DNA from 4 places in the Chimaeribacter sp. YP20170169 genome. Region 3 is predicted to be linked to each of the others. Evidence: predicted binding sites of a transcription regulator. Region 3 holds the regulator's gene; each other region holds the start of a gene.
What was found. Region 3 encodes Fur, which represses iron uptake genes when iron is present. Its sites were predicted from a motif close to ATAATAATGAGAACNACTATCAA; they were not measured.
Positions count from the first base shown of each region.

Region 1: a site for Fur is predicted at 2,051-2,073, ahead of ACK3SD_RS19075 (TonB-dependent siderophore receptor). Genes of this name have one in related genera too.
Region 2: a site for Fur is predicted at 1,913-1,935, ahead of sodA (superoxide dismutase [Mn]). Genes of this name have one in related genera too.
Region 4: a site for Fur is predicted at 2,020-2,042, ahead of fhuE (ferric-rhodotorulic acid/ferric-coprogen receptor FhuE). Genes of this name have one in related genera too.

Region 1 is NZ_CP176825.1:258,202-262,396, reverse strand. Features, by position in the region: gene ACK3SD_RS19075 (TonB-dependent siderophore receptor) at 1-1,928, opposite strand, end outside; gene ACK3SD_RS19070 (MFS transporter) at 2,318-3,625, opposite strand; gene ACK3SD_RS19065 (nucleotidyltransferase family protein) at 3,820-4,195, shown strand, end outside.
Region 2 is NZ_CP176824.1:40,309-44,503, reverse strand. Features, by position in the region: gene fdhE (formate dehydrogenase accessory protein FdhE) at 1-862, opposite strand, end outside; partial or broken gene fdhD (formate dehydrogenase accessory sulfurtransferase FdhD) at 1,069-1,830, shown strand; gene sodA (superoxide dismutase [Mn]) at 2,017-2,640, shown strand; gene yiiM (6-hydroxyaminopurine reductase) at 2,764-3,447, shown strand; gene ACK3SD_RS00175 (YibL family ribosome-associated protein) at 3,478-3,840, opposite strand; gene ACK3SD_RS00170 (MltR family transcriptional regulator) at 3,958-4,195, opposite strand, start outside.
Region 3 is NZ_CP176824.1:2,765,120-2,769,314, forward strand. Features, by position in the region: gene ybfE (LexA regulated protein) at 342-629, shown strand; gene fldA (flavodoxin FldA) at 947-1,474, shown strand; gene fur (ferric iron uptake transcriptional regulator) at 1,779-2,222, shown strand; gene ACK3SD_RS12580 (beta-N-acetylhexosaminidase) at 2,369-4,195, opposite strand, start outside.
Region 4 is NZ_CP176826.1:173,204-177,398, forward strand. Features, by position in the region: gene fhuE (ferric-rhodotorulic acid/ferric-coprogen receptor FhuE) at 1-1,865, opposite strand, end outside; gene ACK3SD_RS20145 (hypothetical protein) at 2,145-2,636, opposite strand; gene ACK3SD_RS20150 (NADH:flavin oxidoreductase/NADH oxidase) at 2,813-3,913, shown strand; gene ACK3SD_RS20155 (DUF3750 domain-containing protein) at 4,065-4,195, shown strand, end outside.

The DNA.
Region 1 (4,195 bases), on a different replicon from region 3:
AGCGTGGCGGAAGGCATATGCAGGGTGTTTTCGTTATCCGCCCACTGGGTGCCGATATAACGTACGCCCGCGCCCACATCCAGGCCAATCGGGGAGTTGTACTGGCCCCACAGGGAAGCCATCTGTTTCGGCGTCACATACGGGGTGTTGCCGTCATTGCCATCCACCGCGTCCTTGAATCTCACCTTATTGTAGGTGTAGCCAGCAATGATATTGAAGTGTTCCGTGATCGGAGTACGCGCTTCTAGCTCCAGACCTTGCGAATGGATTTTGCCCACCGGCACGTTATAACTGCCCACCACCACGCGGTTGGCGACATCTTTCTGCGTCAGGTCATACAGCGCGGCGGTGTAGAGCGAGGCGCTGCCCACCGGCTGGTACTTGATGCCCACTTCATACTGTTCGCTGGTGGTCGGTTTCAGCAGGTTTCCACTCGCGTCCTTCAGCGTAGCAGGGGTGACACCGGTGCTATAGCTGATGTATGGCGAAATGCCATTATCAAAGGCGTAGAGCAGGGAGCTGCGGCCGGTGAAGTGATCATCATTGCGCTCGTCAACGGCATTGGTCTCATCGGTCACCGTCTTGGTCTTCATACGATCGTAGCGACCAGAGAGCGTCAGGTGCCATCTGTCCAGCTTCATATCATCTTGCAGGTAGCCGCCCGTCTGGGTGTACTGGGTTTTGGTGTGCGTGCTGCTGTAAATCGAGAGTGCATCACCGCCTGTTTCCCCGGTATAGGGATTCAGGTAGGTGGCAGTCGCGTATTCAGAGGAGGCATCATTGCTAAAGTGCTGGAAGTCGAAACCGAGCACGACCTTATGCTCCAGCATACCGGTGGCAAAATCGGCTTCCAGCTGGTTATCGATGGCGAACGCATCCAGCGTGGAGTCCTCACCCGAGTAGTAGCGGCTCATCTCGCTGCGATCGGCATTCCAGCCCGCGCCGTAAACCTGCTCCAGCTTGGTGTTGGAGTGGGTGTAGCTGGCATTCTGGCGGAATGACCAGGTGTCATTGAAGGCGTGCTGGAATTCGTAGCTGTAGATCTGCTCCCAGCGCTTGAAGACGTTGTGGCTGCTCTCACCGTCAAAGAAGCCGCGGCTCAGGCGGTCGCCATACAGACTGCCATCGGCGGGTACGGCGGAGTGGTAGCCGCCAGAGGGATCTTTTTGCAGGTAGGCGCGCAACAGCAGGGAGGTGTTCTCATCCGGTTGCCACAGCAGTTGCGGGGAGATAGCGTAACGCTCCTCGCGCTGGTGGTCATACTGCGTATCACTACTACGGGTCATGCCGGTCAGGCGGAACGCCCACTGGTCATTGATGGCGTCGGTATAGTCAAACGCGCCGCCCTTGGTATTGAAGTTACCGGCGGAGAGGCGGAAATGGCCTTCCGAGGCAAATTGTGGGCGCTTGGTGCTCTCGATCACCACGCCACCAGGGATGCTCTGGCCATACAGCGCAGAGGCCGGGCCTTTTACCACATCAATGCGCTCCAGGAACCACGGGTCAACCTGCAAGGCGTTATAACTGCTGCCGTCGCTGAGCAGGCGCAGGCCATCGAGGAAAGTGTTATTGACGTCGCCGCCGTGGAAGCCGCGCAGGGAGATGGTGTCATAACGCGTTGCGCCGCCGGCAAAGTTGGTAAACACGCCCGGCGTATAGTTCAGGGCGGCATTGAGGGTGGTGGCGTTCTGGTCATCGAGTTGCTGGCGGGTCACAACTGATACTGCCTGGCCGGTAGTAATCAGAGGTTGATCGGTTTTCGTGGCGCTTTTGCTGGTTTTAGCCGTGTAACCCTGCGTGGGGGCATCAGCGGTGTCGGCAGGCTGGGCCGTGACGACAATAGTATCTTCCGCGAGGGAGGCGAAGGGCACAAACAGCGCGAGGGAACACAGCAGGCTGGAGCGCTTCAAATTAAAAGCCGACAACATATTCATAATCCCTATAAAAATCTTTTCGAGTTAAACAGAAAGAGCAACGCGTGTGAGTCAGGCAATATCGCCCGCGGCCTCATAGGGCCGTGGATGCGATCAATTCAAATTATGTAAATCTAATGATAATTATTATCATTATTAAAGGCGAGATTCAAGAAGATGTTTCAGAGTTGTGACAAGTGGCTATACGTTTATCCCCCTGATAAGAAAGGGCTAAACGTGATAGATAAGCCAGAATAAAGGGAAAATAGCGGAGTGGCGGCCAATGGCAGGAAAAGTGGCGTTAAGATATAACTTCACTTTCATTGAACAGTAGTCAGATTTAACTATATAAAACGGGTGGGAATGGCCGAAAAACCGGCCCACGGGGGCCGGTTGGACGAGGGTTAGCGATTGACCAGTTTGGCTGGCAGCGCCACCACCAGCAAAGAGCTGAGCAGCAGGCTGGCGGCAAACACCCACAGCGCGCCACCACTCTTGCCGGTCAGATCCAGCGCCAGCCCCATCAGCGAGTTGCTGACCAGCCCGGCGATATTGGCGAGGGAGCAGGCCAGCGCAAAGCCAGTAGCGGCGGCGGTGCCCTTCAGGAAGGTGCCGGGCAGGCTGAAGAACACCGGTACTGCGCCAATGATCGCCGCCTGCGCCAGCGAAAAGAGCAGCACAGTGGCGGTGACGTTATAGGTGAAGAAAGTGCTGGCGGCCATGGCGGCGGCCCCGACCATAAAGGGCACAATGATGTGCCAGCGCCGTTCGCGGTGATAGTCCGAGCTGGCACCAATCAGCAACATGCCGACCAACGCCGCCAGGCTGGGCACTGCGGTCAGCAGGCCAATCAGGGTGAGATCCGTAACGCCAGCAGTCTTGATAAAGGTCGGCATCCAGAACCCCATCGCGTAGGCGCTGAGCAGAATGGAGAAGTCGATGCCACCGAGCATCCAGACTTTCAGGTTGAAAAAGCCGTCGCGAAAGCGTGCGCGCACCGGGCCGGCCTCTGCCTCATCCGCTGCCAGCGCGCGGCCAACCTGGGCCTTCTCCTTGGCATCCAGCCAGGTGGCGTGTTGGTAGCTGTCCGGTAACTGGCGGAACGCCAGCAGGCCAAGCAGGATGCTCGGCACGCCCTCCAGCAGGAACAGCCACTGCCAGCCGTGCAGGCCGTGCCACAGGTCGAAGCGGCTCATGATCCAGCCGGAGAGCGGGCCGCCCACCACGCTGGAGAGCGGCAGGCCAATCATAAATAGGGCGATGATGCGGCCGCGCCGGTGGGAAGGGAACCAGAGCGTCAGGTAGTAGAGCACACCGGGCAGGAAACCCGCCTCCGCCACCCCGAGCAGCAGGCGCAGCACATAGAATTGGGTGGGGGTAGTGACCAACAGGGTGGCGGCGGAGAGCAGCCCCCAGGTGATCATGATGCGCGCGATCCACACCTTGGCACCGACGCGTTGCAGGATCAGGTTACTCGGCACCTCAAACAGGATATAGCCGACAAAAAATAGGCCGGCACCCAGCCCAAAGGCGGCCTCACTCAGTTGCAGTTGGCTGGACATCTGCAATTTGGCGAAACCGATATTGATACGATCCAGATAGGCCGCGAGGTAACAGAGGCATAAAAACGGGATTAACTTCCAGGTGATCTTGCGGTAAAGCAGCGAGTCAGCGTCCTTTAGTCCGGCAGGACGGGTGATCTCAATGGCCATAACACACTCTCCGTCATTAAAGTCACCTGCCGCATGGTGGCGCAGGCCAATGCCCCGTTGGGGCGGTCAACAACTGTTATGCCGTACCATTTAATGAATACGGTCGCCCGGCATCATAGCGAATCTGCATAAAGAGTCACCGGAATTCGCCGTTGGCACCGGGAAAACCGCATCAAAAAGCGAGAGGAAGCGTCATGGAAGCAGGGATTTTATTGATGGCCGCCGGCCTGAGCCGCCGTTATCGCGCTGCCAGCGGCGGCCAGCACAAGTTGCTGGCCTCACTGGGCGATGGCGAAACGGTGTTTGCCCGCAGCCTGCGCCACGCACAGGCGAGCGGGCTGCCGGTGCGCGTCATTGTGCGGCCGGAGGATGAGGCATTGCACCGGCTGGCGCAGGCCGCCGGGGCGGAGTTTTATTGTGTGGCGAGCGGCGGGTTGGGGGAGTCAATCGCCGCTGGCGTGGCGGCCACCGCGCGGTGGCCGGGCTGGCTGGTGGCGTTGGCGGACATGCCCGCCCTGCATCCGCACACCTATCGGCAGGTGGCTTCGGCGCTGGATCAGGCCCCCAGCG
Region 2 (4,195 bases), 1.2 Mb from region 3:
CCAGCACCAGCGTCGCCAGGTCATCCGCCACCGGCTCGACGTTCGGATCCTGCTCCTGGAACAGGATTTTGAGATAGGTGCCGCAGTCGTCGCAGCTCTCCGCCTTGACCGGCGACAGCGCATACTCCAGCGACCAGTAGTTCAGCCCGTGGGTATGCTCGCAGTTGCTGCACTTGGCCTGCATCACGTGCCACTCGCACTCGCACAGGTTGCAGTGCAGGTAGCGCATACCGCTGACCGCGCCGAGGTGCATCAGGCTGGAGACCGGGATGCTGCCGCAGGTGGGGCAGAACTGGCGGTGCTCACCATACTCAACGTGCGCTTTTCCGGGGATCAAACTGGCCATCTGCGCCCAATAGAGCGACAATGCTGCCCAGATCACCGGTGCCCGTTCGCTGTTCACCTGTGAGAACTCGCGGCTAAGCAGCGCGGTGGCGTCACTCTCCAGCTCGCTCTCTGAACACTTCTCCAGATTCTCCAGCACGGCGCGCCAATGCGGGTCAACCTGTGGGCGTAGCTCCTCCACCAGCGCATGCAGCAGGGTGCGCCAGTGCGGCGCGCGCTCAAAGGTGTGCAGGTTCAGCGGCGGCTGCGCGCTGTTGCCGCTGGCGGCCAGCACCGGCTCAATCGCCATCGTCAGCGGGTGATCGTGCAACACCTGCTGTTGCGCTTCGGCCACCAGCGCCGCGCCAATCAGCAAGTCCTGCAATGGGCTATCTTCCGCCAGCTTGCGCAGCCGTTCGGCGCGCCGGGCATAGAGGCTTTTCAGGTTGGCGAACAGCAGCGGTGGGATGGCATGCGCCACGCTCGCCCGGCTGGAGGGCGCGTCCGTGTCGCGGTTGGGGACAATGCGGATACTCAAGGCAATCACTCCCGTCTCGGCGTGGAAGAGGTGCCGGGCATGAAATCAGTTCTGTTCCCGCCCGAACAGCGCTAAGGTGGGCAACTCTGCCCTTTCTGGACATTAGCACAGCCACTGTGTGGATGTTAAACAATCAGGTAACTCAGGTGAAAGATACACAGCAACACGCCCCGGCCGTTGAAGATGACGGCGTGCAGCGGCGTCAGGTACATCAGCGCCACCGGCTGGAGACGCCGGAAGAGGATTGGCTGGCAGAGGAGGTGCCGGTCGCGCTGGTCTATAACGGCATCTCCCATGTGGTGATGATGGCCACGCCCAAGGATCTGGAGGCATTTGCCCTCGGCTTTTCGCTCTCCGAGGGGATCATTGAGGCGCCGCGCGACATTTTTGGCATCGACGTGCTGCCCTCCTGCAACGGCATTGAGGTGCAGATTGAGCTGTCGAGCCGCCGTTTCGCCGGGCTGAAAGAGCGCCGCCGTGCGATGGCTGGCCGCACCGGCTGCGGCGTATGCGGCGTCGAGCAGCTGGGCGATCTCTTCCGCCCGCTGATGCCGCTGCCCTTCACCCAACAGTTTGATCTGGCGAAGCTTGACGGCGCGCTGGCGGCGCTGAAGCAGGTGCAGCCGGTGGGCCAGTTGACCGGCTGTACCCACGCCGCCGCCTGGATTGCGCCGGAGGGCGAGCTGCTCGGCGGCTGTGAGGATGTGGGCCGCCACGTGGCGCTCGACAAGCTGCTCGGCGTGCGCAGCGGCAAGCCCGAGTGGCAGGCTGGCGCGGTGCTGGTTTCCAGCCGCGCCAGCTATGAGATGGTGCAGAAAGCGGCGATGTGTGGCGCGGAGATTTTGTTTGCTGTCTCTGCGGCCACCACGCTGGCGGTCGAGGTGGCCGAGCGCTGCAATCTGACGCTGGTGGGCTTTAGCAAGCCGGGCCGTGCCACCGTCTATACCCATCCGCAGCGCCTGCGCTAAATGGCTTAGATCGATTTCCTCGCCATTATTTCCCCTCGTCATAAGTCACGGATGCCGCCCCGCCCCAGCCCTGGGGCGGTCTGAGATAATCATTTTCAATATCATTTAATTAACTATAATGATCCCACTGCTTACGCGGTGCTTGCACCTGTCCGGCGCCGCCCAACTACCATGGAGATGAAGAATATGAGTTACTCACTGCCATCCCTGCCTTACGCATACGACGCACTTGAGCCGCACTTCGACAAGCAGACGATGGAGATCCATCACACCAAACACCACCAGACTTACGTCAACAACGCCAACGCCGCGCTGGAAAGCCTGCCGGAACTGGCTGCGCTGCCGGTGGAAGAGTTGATCACCAAACTGGATCAAGTACCGGCTGACAAGAAGACCGCACTGCGCAACAACGCGGGCGGCCACGCCAACCACAGCCTGTTCTGGAAAGGCCTGAAACTGGGCACCACCCTGCAAGGCGAACTGAAAGACGCGATCGAGCGCGATTTCGGCAGCATCGACAGCTTCAAAGAGACCTTTGAGAAAGCGGCAGCCACCCGTTTCGGTTCCGGCTGGGCGTGGCTGGTGCTGAAAGATGACGGCAAACTGGCCGTGGTCTCCACCGCTAACCAAGACAGCCCGCTGATGGGCGAAGCCGTCGCTGGCGCATCCGGCTTCCCGATTCTGGGTCTGGACGTGTGGGAGCACGCTTACTACCTGAAATACCAGAACAAACGCCCGGACTACATCAAGGCGTTCTGGAACGTGGTGAATTGGGACGAAGCCGCGGCACGTTTCGCAGCGAAGAAGTAATCCCGCCGCTGGCGGCCACCGGCCGCCCGTGACACCCGATGCCAGCGCTTGCGCTGGCATTTTTTTTGCCCCCGCCTATGCTGGAGGGGCAGCGGGCGCGGCCCGCACCCGAAGGGAGAGACCATGCACTACCCACAGGTATTTATTGGCGCCATCCAGGAGCATGAAGAGATGCGCCCCACTGCCCTGATCAAGCGTGCCGTTGAGGGGCGGATTTTGCTGACGCCGCTGGGGCTGGAGGGCGACGAGCAGGCCGAGACGCGGGTGCATGGCGGCCCGGATCGCGCCCTGTGCCACTTCCCGCGTGAGCACTACGCCCACCTGCGCCAAGCCTTCCCAGAGCGTTGCGAGCACTTCCAGCCGCCGGGTTTTGGCGAGAATATCTCGACGCTGGGGCTGACCGAGCAGAACGTGTTTATCGGTGACATTTTCCGCTGGGGCGAGGCGCTGATCCAGGTGACGCAGCCGCGCTCCCCCTGCTACAAGATCAACATCCACATGGGGGTGGCGCAGCTCTCCTACCATCTCCAGCAGAGCGGCCGCTGCGGCTGGCTCTACCGTGTGCTGTCGCCCGGCTACGTCGGTGAAGCGCAGCCGCTGGCGCTGTTGACGCGCAACAGTGACATCAGCGTGGAGGAAGCGATTGCCATTGCCTTCCACCTGCCCTATGACGAGGAGCAGTACCGGCGGTTACTGGGCGCGGCGGGTCTGGCGGCAAGCTGGAGCCTGAAGCTGCAAGCCCGGCTGGAGACACGGCGGATTGAGGATTTCGGCCCGCGTCTGGATGGCAAGCCGAAAAAAGCATGACAGCGCCGGCCCGCTGGGGCCGGGCTGGGATCAGAAAGGTTTTTTGGCGTAACCGGTGACCACTTTCAGGCCCATCTCACGGCCCAGTGCGGTCATCGGGTGAACCACGATCAGGCCACGCACGCTCTTTTTCAGCGAGCCCATATCGGCCTGCTCTTTCTTGGAGATCTCACGGCTGAATGGCAGTTTGCTGAGCTGCTGCGCTTGGGTGCTGAGCTTGCTGATCATCACCTCTTTCAGGCGGGCGATCTCTTTCTCCAGCTTCTCTTTCTCCACCTCGTGCTGGGCAATCAGTTCGGCATTGCCCTGCGGGATGATGGTGGCGTCTTTGTGTTTCAGGGCGTCCAGCTTGTCACTGAGGCGCTTAATTTCTGCTTTTTCTTGGTCTTTCATGGTGGTGGCCCGTTTGTGCCGCAGGCGGGCACATCATTAATAGAGGATCGGCGCACAGTGTAGCAGGAAGCGCGCCATTCATCAGCCCGGCTTTTGGTGGTCGCGGTCGGGCGGGGGTCAGAAGGCCTTTTTCAGGCTGATACCGGCGATCAGGCCGGTCACGGAGAGCACCATGGTGGAGTGGAGAATCTGCTGGTAGCGCTGGCGCTGCATCGCCTGAAGCGAAGCCTCCAGCGGCTCCGCGCCAGCGGTGAGGGTGGGCGCGGCCGGCAGGGCAGGCACACAGTGCAGCTCGCCGAAGGGGCCGAGAATCTCATCGTCACTGAAGCGGTACTCATGGGCGTCATGGTTCAGC
Region 3 (4,195 bases):
TTTAAAGTATTTTATATCAAACATTTATGCTTAATCCCTGAGCAGAAGGCGCGTATTCTGTCAGGTTTTTCCACCTCTGGCACCTGCCGCCCCGATTGATCGCACGGAGTGAGAAACGGGGTGAAACGCCAACAGATGAAGCCGAACAGGCAGTTAGGCATTGTTCAGGCCGCGCGTGCTGGGGTATTATGGCGCGCTATGTCTTGCCCCGTCAGCGTCGGTTACGCCGCGCGGCGGCGGTAAAGTGGGTTAAGGTTGATTGACCTCAACATGTATTCACCGAGCCATCCGGCTGTGCTCAGGCGCAGGCAGATGTTGACTCCTTAGTCGTACCTCTACCTATGGCAAAAGAACAAACGGATCGCACCACGCTGGATCTGTTCGCAGATGAACGCCGGCCGGGACGCCCAAAAACCAATCCACTCTCCCGTGATGAACAGCTCAGGATCAACAAACGTAACCAGTTGCGACGCGACAAGGTGCGGGGCTTGCGCCGGGTAGAGCTGAAGATCAACGCGGACGCCGTGGACGCGCTCAATAAGCTGGCGGAGCAGCAGAACATCAGCCGCAGCGAGCTGATTGAGCAGATGCTGCTGGCGCAACTGCGCAAGCAGCAAGACGACGCCTGACGGCCTGCCGGCGGTGACACCCTTCGCCGCCAGCATGGCCCTGCCTCCTCCCCCGCCCTCCCTAACGCTTGCCCGCGGATGTCTTTGATCGTAGGGCACCAATGCAGGAAAAAAGCGCCGCAAGCACACAAAGGCGATAACACCCGCGCCATTTGGCCGATAGAATATTTGACCATTCTGGCTGTTGGGAAGCCGGCTGGCTCCCTGGGCGCGGCGGCGTGATGATGTTCACCCCGCGGTGACTTTGCTATCATCAGCAGCATCCGCACCTGTCAATGGCAGGTAAATTAATTAAGAACAAGAGGTTAAAGAATTATATGGCCGTAGTGGGAATCTTCTTCGGATCTGACACCGGAAACACTGAGAACATCGCCAAAATGATCCAGAAGCAACTGGGTGCCGATGTGGCGGAAGTGCATGACATCGCCAAGAGCAGCAAAGAAGATCTGGAAAAGTTTGACATCCTGCTGCTGGGCATCCCGACCTGGTATTACGGCGAAGCGCAGTGTGACTGGGATGACTTCTTCCCGACGCTGGAAGAGATCGACTTCAACGGCAAGCTGGTGGCGCTGTTTGGCTGCGGCGACCAGGAAGATTACGCGGAGTACTTCTGTGACGCGATGGGCACCGTGCGTGACATCATCGAGCCGCGCGGCGCGACGCTGGTCGGCCACTGGCCGGTAGCTGGCTACCACTTTGAGGCCTCCAAGGGCCTGGCCGACGACAGCCACTTCATTGGTCTGGCCATTGACGAAGACCGCCAGCCGGAGCTGACCAACGAGCGCGTCGACGCTTGGGTGAAGCAGATCTCCGAAGAGCTGAGCCTGGCTGAGATCATCGGCTAAGCTCCCTCACGGCCCGGGGTGTCGATTTCTGACCGAACGGGCCGGATTTATCCCGCCAGACACCAAAAGATCGGCTACAAGTTTGTAACTTTATACAGTATCGGGGTACACTGGCGCCGGTGTATTTCCTATCCATCAACGCATTGCAACAGTGTATTAACAATGGCGCGAACGGCGTTAACAGGCGGCGTTTTCTTTTGAACCCGTGAGTTCTATAATGAGACGCAATTAAAACCGTTGCGCCGCCTGATGTCATAGGCTGTATGCCTCAACGTGAATAGCATAGTAACAGGACAGAATCCGCATGACTGACAATAACACCGCATTAAAGAAGGCCGGCCTGAAAGTCACGCTTCCCAGACTTAAGATCCTGGAAGTGCTGCAAGATCCGGAATGCCATCATGTCAGTGCGGAAGATCTTTATAAGAAGCTGATTGATATGGGCGAAGAGATTGGTCTGGCCACGGTTTACCGCGTGCTGAACCAATTCGACGACGCCGGCATCGTGACCCGTCACAACTTTGAAGGCGGCAAGTCCGTATTCGAGCTGACGCAGCAGCAGCACCACGATCACCTGATCTGCCTTGATTGCGGTAAAGTGATTGAATTCAGTGATGAATCTATTGAGATCCGCCAGCGTGAAATTGCCAAGAAACATGGCATCAAGCTGACCAACCATAGCCTCTACCTCTATGGTCATTGTGAAGCCGGTGATTGTCGCGAAAACGAAGGTTTGCACGACAAGTAACCAATCTGCGGGACGCAGGACGCCCCCCGCAGTATAAAGCTCCCGTCAGCACGGGAGCGGCAGGTAACTGCCAGTGAAAACCGCTTTGATGCGGTTTTTTTTCGCCTGTTGTCTGCCCGGCGCGCTGGCCGGGCGGGGCCATGTCGTCAGAGGGCGACCTCCTCACTACGGCTGACGCGCTTGCCATCTGGGCTGAGGGTGCGCACCCACGCCTTCTCCCCTACCGTGGGCTTGGCCTGCGGGTTATACGCCTGCCAGTTTTTGCCATCTACTGAATATTGGATAACCAGCCCCGGCAGCGCCACGTTTGCCTCCAGCACGCCGGCATTGATGCGCGCCCCCGGCACGGGCAGCCGGTAGGCGACACCCTGCCGATCCAGCTTCGCGATCTCACGCTGCCCCATCAGATTGGCGAAGCGCTGCCAGTCGGTGGCCAGTTGATCACGGTTGACCCAGTGGGTCTTGCCGCCCTGGAACTCCCGGCCAGGCTGGTACGGCAGCTCCCAGTCGGCGCGGTGCCAGGCGCGCTCCGCCAGCACCATCAGGCGCGGGTAGATGCGGTACTCCAGGTCACTGTCGGTGCGGATGGTTTCGCTCCACACCTGCCCGGACATGCCGTGCGCGCCCGGCCACGGGGCATCGCTGCGGGCGGTGAAGGCGTTGCCGTCGCGGTCAACGGAGGTCTCGGCGTTCTGCGGCAGGTTGTCCGGCGCGAAGCTGAAGATCTTGGCTTCATCGCTGGCGCGCGTGGCCCAGTAGTAGCCCGGCTCACGGGCGCTGACCTCGTAGGGTTTGTCAAAGTAGAGGTAGTCAGGGTTGGAGAGGGTAATCTCATAACCCTTGGCCGCCCACTCGCCGGCAGTCTGCGCCCCGCCCCAGTAGAGCGTATCCCAGAAGTTTACCCCTACACGCGGGGTGGCGAAGGCGCGGGCATCTTTCGCATCCTTCAGGCCATCCTGCCAGGCCTGCATCCGGTCGATGCCATGCGCCTTGACCAGCTTGCTGACCTGGATGGCAAAGTAGCTGGAGAGGTGGTCAAAGGCCGTGGCCCCGCCCGATTTGACCAGCGTCTGGCACACTTGCGATTTCGACCACGGCAGATCCTCTTTGCTCAGGTCGATGGCCCCTTTCGTCGGGTCTGCTGGCGCTTTCAGATCTTGGTAGCCCGGCCCAAGGCGGATATTTTTCGCCTCATCACCGCCAAAGTGCCAGGTGGTGAGCGGCTGCCCCGCCTCCCGGTGCATGGCGGCAATCTCGCCAATCACCTTGTCAACAAAGCGCAGCGACGACGGCATACAGGGGTTGAGGTAGCTGCGGCGATCGTAGTACTGCACCGAGGTGGTGTTGGAGGTGTCGGTCGGGTCGAGCAGCCGGTAGGCCTCCGCCTCTTCCAGTTTGCCAGCCTGTTGCAGCCGCTGATAGCGTGCCTCCATTGAAACTACCGCCGCTCTGGCGTGGGCTGGCATGTCTATCTCTGGGATCACCTGAATTTGCCGCGCCTGCGCGTACTTCACAATCTCAATGTAATCCGCCCGGCTGAAGTAGCCGCTGCCGTTATTGTTGCTAAAGGGGCCAGACCCCAGTTGTGGTAGCAGGCAGCGCGTCTCCTTCAGGTCGTGGCAGCGCTTGCTACCGATCTCCGTCAGCTCCGGCAGGCCGGGGATCTCAATGCGCCAGCCCTCATCATCACTCAAATGGAACTGGAAGGTATTGAGCTTATAGGCCGCCATCTCATCCAGTAGCCGCAACACTGCCGCCTTGCTGTGGAAGTTGCGGCCCACGTCCATGTGCATCCCTCGGTAAGGGAAGCGCGGCGCATCCTCAGCCGTCAGCTGGGCAATGCGCTTCTCGCCATTGACCGGCACCAAAGAGAGCAGCGACTGCACGCCGTAGAAGACGCCACTGTGGTCGAAGCCCACCACCTCCGCGCCGCGCTCGCCAATCACCAACCGATAGGCCCCATCGACCGCCTG
Region 4 (4,195 bases), on a different replicon from region 3:
TGGGTACGCGGCAGGTTCGGGTTGACCGCCGTGCCATCTTTGGCCTTGGCGATATAGCGTGACGCGCCGAAGGTCATCTGCCAGTTGTCGGTCAGCGCCCCGTTCAGCTCGAACTCCACGCCGCGGCTGACCGTACCCTGCACCGGAGTGTAGGCCAGCTCCTGGCTGCCGGGGATGTAGCTGCCATCACTCTGCGCCACGTTGTCCTGCTCGATGCGGAACAGTGACAGCGAGGTGGTCAGGCGGCCGTTGAACCAGTCGGACTTCACGCCGGTCTCATAGCTCTTGCCCTTCACCGGCTTGAGGTAGTTGTTGTTGCTGTCGCGGTACTGCTGTGGCTGGAAGATGGAGGTGTAACTCGCATAGGCTGACCATGCGTCGTTGATGTCATACACCACGCCAGCGTATGGCGTCACGTCATCTTCCTGATCGTTGGTGGTGGAGCCACCCGCGCGCCAGTGGGTGTAGCGGGCGCCGGCGATCAGGTGCAGCGGATCGGTCACCGAGAAGCGAACGGCGGTGTAAGCGGATTTTTGGATGACGGTGTCATTCTGGTAATCCACCCACGGGCTCCACGTCGGGTAGGCGATGTTGCCGTCCCACTGGTTGTAGTTGCCGATGTCCGATTCGCTCAGGGTGGACTGGGTATTGAAGTAGTGGTTGTTCTGGCGGCTGTAGCTGACGCCTGCCACCAATTCATGCTGACGGCCGAACAGTTCGAACGGGCCGCTGGCGTAGGCGTCCAGCGCGTCGATCTTGCGTTTGCCGGTGTTCCAGCCGCCGTAGCCCATGACGCCGCTGCCGGTGGTTTTGTCCGGGTAGCCGGAGGGGTACATCAGACGCGAGTCGAATTTGGTTTCATCGTGGCTGCCGTTTACCTTCATCAGCCAGCCGCTATCAAAGCGCTGGGTCAGGGTGGCGAACACCTTTTTCGAGTCAATGTCGGTGTAGGCCCAATCTGGCGCGGCATTGAAGCTGCGATCGTAGTGGGTGCGGCTGCCGTCGCTGTACCAGGTCGGAATGCCGCCCCAAGTCGGATCGGAGGTGTGGCTGTCCTGATAGTCATACCCCACGGAGAGGGTGGTGGAGTCGGTCAGATCCGCGTCGATCACGCCGTAGAAGAATTTTTTGCGCGAGTGGTAGCGATCGAGCCAGGTGTCATTGTCCTGATAGCCCGCCACGACGCGGCCGCGCACGTTGCCGGAGTCGGTCAGCGGCGCGGAGACATCCGCCACGTAGCGCTGTTTGTCCCAGCTGCCGTAGCTGGCGGAGAGTGAGCCGGTCAGCTCACGGCTGTCGGCGTGCTTGCGCACCATGTTCACCGAGGCGGAGGGGTTGCCCGCGCCGCTCATCAGACCGGTCGCGCCGCGTACCACTTCAATCCGATCATAGATGGCGGTATCGCCAGCCTGATCGCCGAAGTTCCAGACGTCGCTGATGGTGGTAGGAATATCGTCGTAGAGGAAGTTGGTGATCAGGAAGCCACGGGAGTAGAAGGTCACGCGATCGCTGTCTGCCACCACGGGGGAGATGGCGGTAGTGTTATTCAGCACATCTGACACCGTTTGCAGGTTCTGGTCAGCCATGCGCTGCTTGCTGATGATACTGACAGACTGCGGCACATCACGTGGCACCAGCAGCATTTTGGTGCCAGCGGTGGTGGTTTTTACGGTGTAATCCTGTGCGTCGGTGTTGGTGCCGCCGTTACCGGCATCGGCGCTGACCACCAGCGTATCCGCTGCCTCTTCTGCCTGTGCCTGCGTGGTGTAGAGCGCGGTTGACACCATCACTGCCAGCAGCGACAAACCTGTCGCCGCGGTTGGCATCGCCGCGCGGTTGCCCTTTTCCCTGATATTCGAAAGCATACTTTTTCCACTCTGATTATTTTTAATGTTCTGCTATGGCAAGCGGCGCACCGCCACCCAACGCAGGGATCAGAGCCGCTCTCCAGGCAGGATAGTGTCCAGACGTCGCATTTCCGCGCAAAAACAGACGCAGCTCCTCATGCCAACGAAAGGAAAACAAATGAGAACTATACGCATTGTGATTATCAAAGCAAGGAAATGTTAACAGTTAATAAAGGAAGCGTTATTACGGCAGGAAAAGGGCAGGGCAGGCGACTGGCCTGCCCCGGTTATGGCGGGTTAACGGGCGGCGTCTGGCAACGGCGCGCCCTGTTTTTCGATATAACTTTTCGCCACTTGATAGCAGGCATCAACGTGGGCATTGCCAATATATTTCATGGCGGCAAAACCGATGCCGGCGGCAATCACCTGGCCAGCAAAGGGCACATATTTTACCAGCTGCTTGGAGGCCATTTTCATGCCGGCTTTTTTCAGCAGCTTGATCACCAAATCACGGGTAATCGAGTGACCAATTACCTTTGACCCCACGCTACCGGCGGTGGTCAATACCAGCGCCTTGGCGGTAGGGTCGAGGTTTTCAATGTCCGCTTCCGTCAGTTCGAACCTCTTGCTGATGGCTGGCAGCATCTCCAGCAGGATAGCAGCGTCAGATCCCACATCCACGCCGGGCAGCGGCACCGCCGACGCCACACCAGAGAGCGATGAGCGGCGGGTGACCATGCGATAACAGGCGTCACGAACCTTATCAAGTTCTTCCATTGTTTGAATCATAAACGGCTCCCGGATTGCTCAACATCCATTGAGTATAACCAATGATAAGCACAACCGTGCTGCCAGCAGAACCGCACAAATGCCAACTCCCTCTGGGTGGAAAGGCACTAGGCTATATCTCCCTGTCCGCCAACCTCTGGCGGCACTCCCTGTTTTGGCATTAAGAGAAGGTAATCATGGCCCAGTTGTTTACGCCGTTTAAACTGAAGAACGTTACGCTAAAAAACCGCATCGCGATCCCGCCGATGTGCCAGTACTCCGCGGTAGACGGGTTAGCGAATGATTGGCACCACGTGCACTACGCGGGCCTGGCACGCGGCGGTGCCGGTCTGGTGATTGTTGAGGCGACGGCCGTGGCACCGGAAGGGCGTATCACCCCCGCCGATCTCGGTATCTGGAACGACGAGCAGGCCGCTGAGCTGGCAAAAGTCGCTGCCGCCATCAAGGCCGCCGGTGCGGTGCCGGGCATCCAGATTGCCCACGCTGGCCGCAAGGCGAGCGCCAACGCGCCGTGGGAAGGCGACGACCATATCCCGACTGACGACGCACGCGGTTGGGAGACACTGTCACCTTCTGCCGTCGCCTTTGGTCAGGGCCTGCCAAAAGTGCCCAAGGCGATGAGCAAAGAGGAGATCAAACGTGTCATGGCCGATTTCGTCGCGGCGGCCCGCCGCGCGCGCGACGCAGGCTTCGAGTGGCTCGAGCTGCACTTCGCCCACGGCTATCTGGCGCAGAGCTTCTTCTCCGTGCACGCCAACCAGCGTACCGACGAGTACGGCGGTGACTTCGCTGGCCGTAGCCGCTTCCTGATCGAGACGTTCGATGCCGTTCGCGACGTATGGCCGCAGGATCTGCCGCTGACCGCCCGTTTCGGCGTGATCGAGTATGATGGCCGCGATGAGGAGACCCTCGCCGAGGCGATCCAACTGACCACCATTCTGCGTGAGAAAGGGCTGGACATGCTGAGCGTGAGCGTCGGTTTCTCCACCCCGGACAGCAACATTCCGTGGGGGCCGGGCTTCCTGGCGCCGGTTGCGCATCGCGTGCGTGAAGAGGCCGGACTGCCGGTGGCCTCCTCCTGGGGCGTGGAGCGCGCCGACGTTGCGGAGCGCTGTATTGCCGAAGGCGATATGGATCTGGTGATGATTGGCCGTGCCTTCCTGGCCGATCCGCACTACACCCTGCGTCTGGCGAAAAAGCTGGATGCTGAGCGCCCGACCTGGGTACTGCCGGCCCAGTATGCGCACTGGCTGGAGCGCTACAGACTGGCTGAATAAGCCTCTTCCCCCTCCCTCGCCGGAGGGGGTCTTTCTCCTCTATTGCCTTCCTCACCGCCCCGTCGGCATTAAATGATTTTTGAACCCTTGCGTCAGCCGTTGATTTGCATTACGGTGTTTTTTTAACCAAGGTGACAACCTCGAACACGCTATGACTTATATTAAGTGGTTAAGTCTCTGTTATATCTTTATTATATTAATATCATTGGGTTACAGTTATGCGAAGGCTTCCCAATCCAGGGAAGACCCGCCAAGCCAGAGTTGGGCGACAGCCCGACGTGA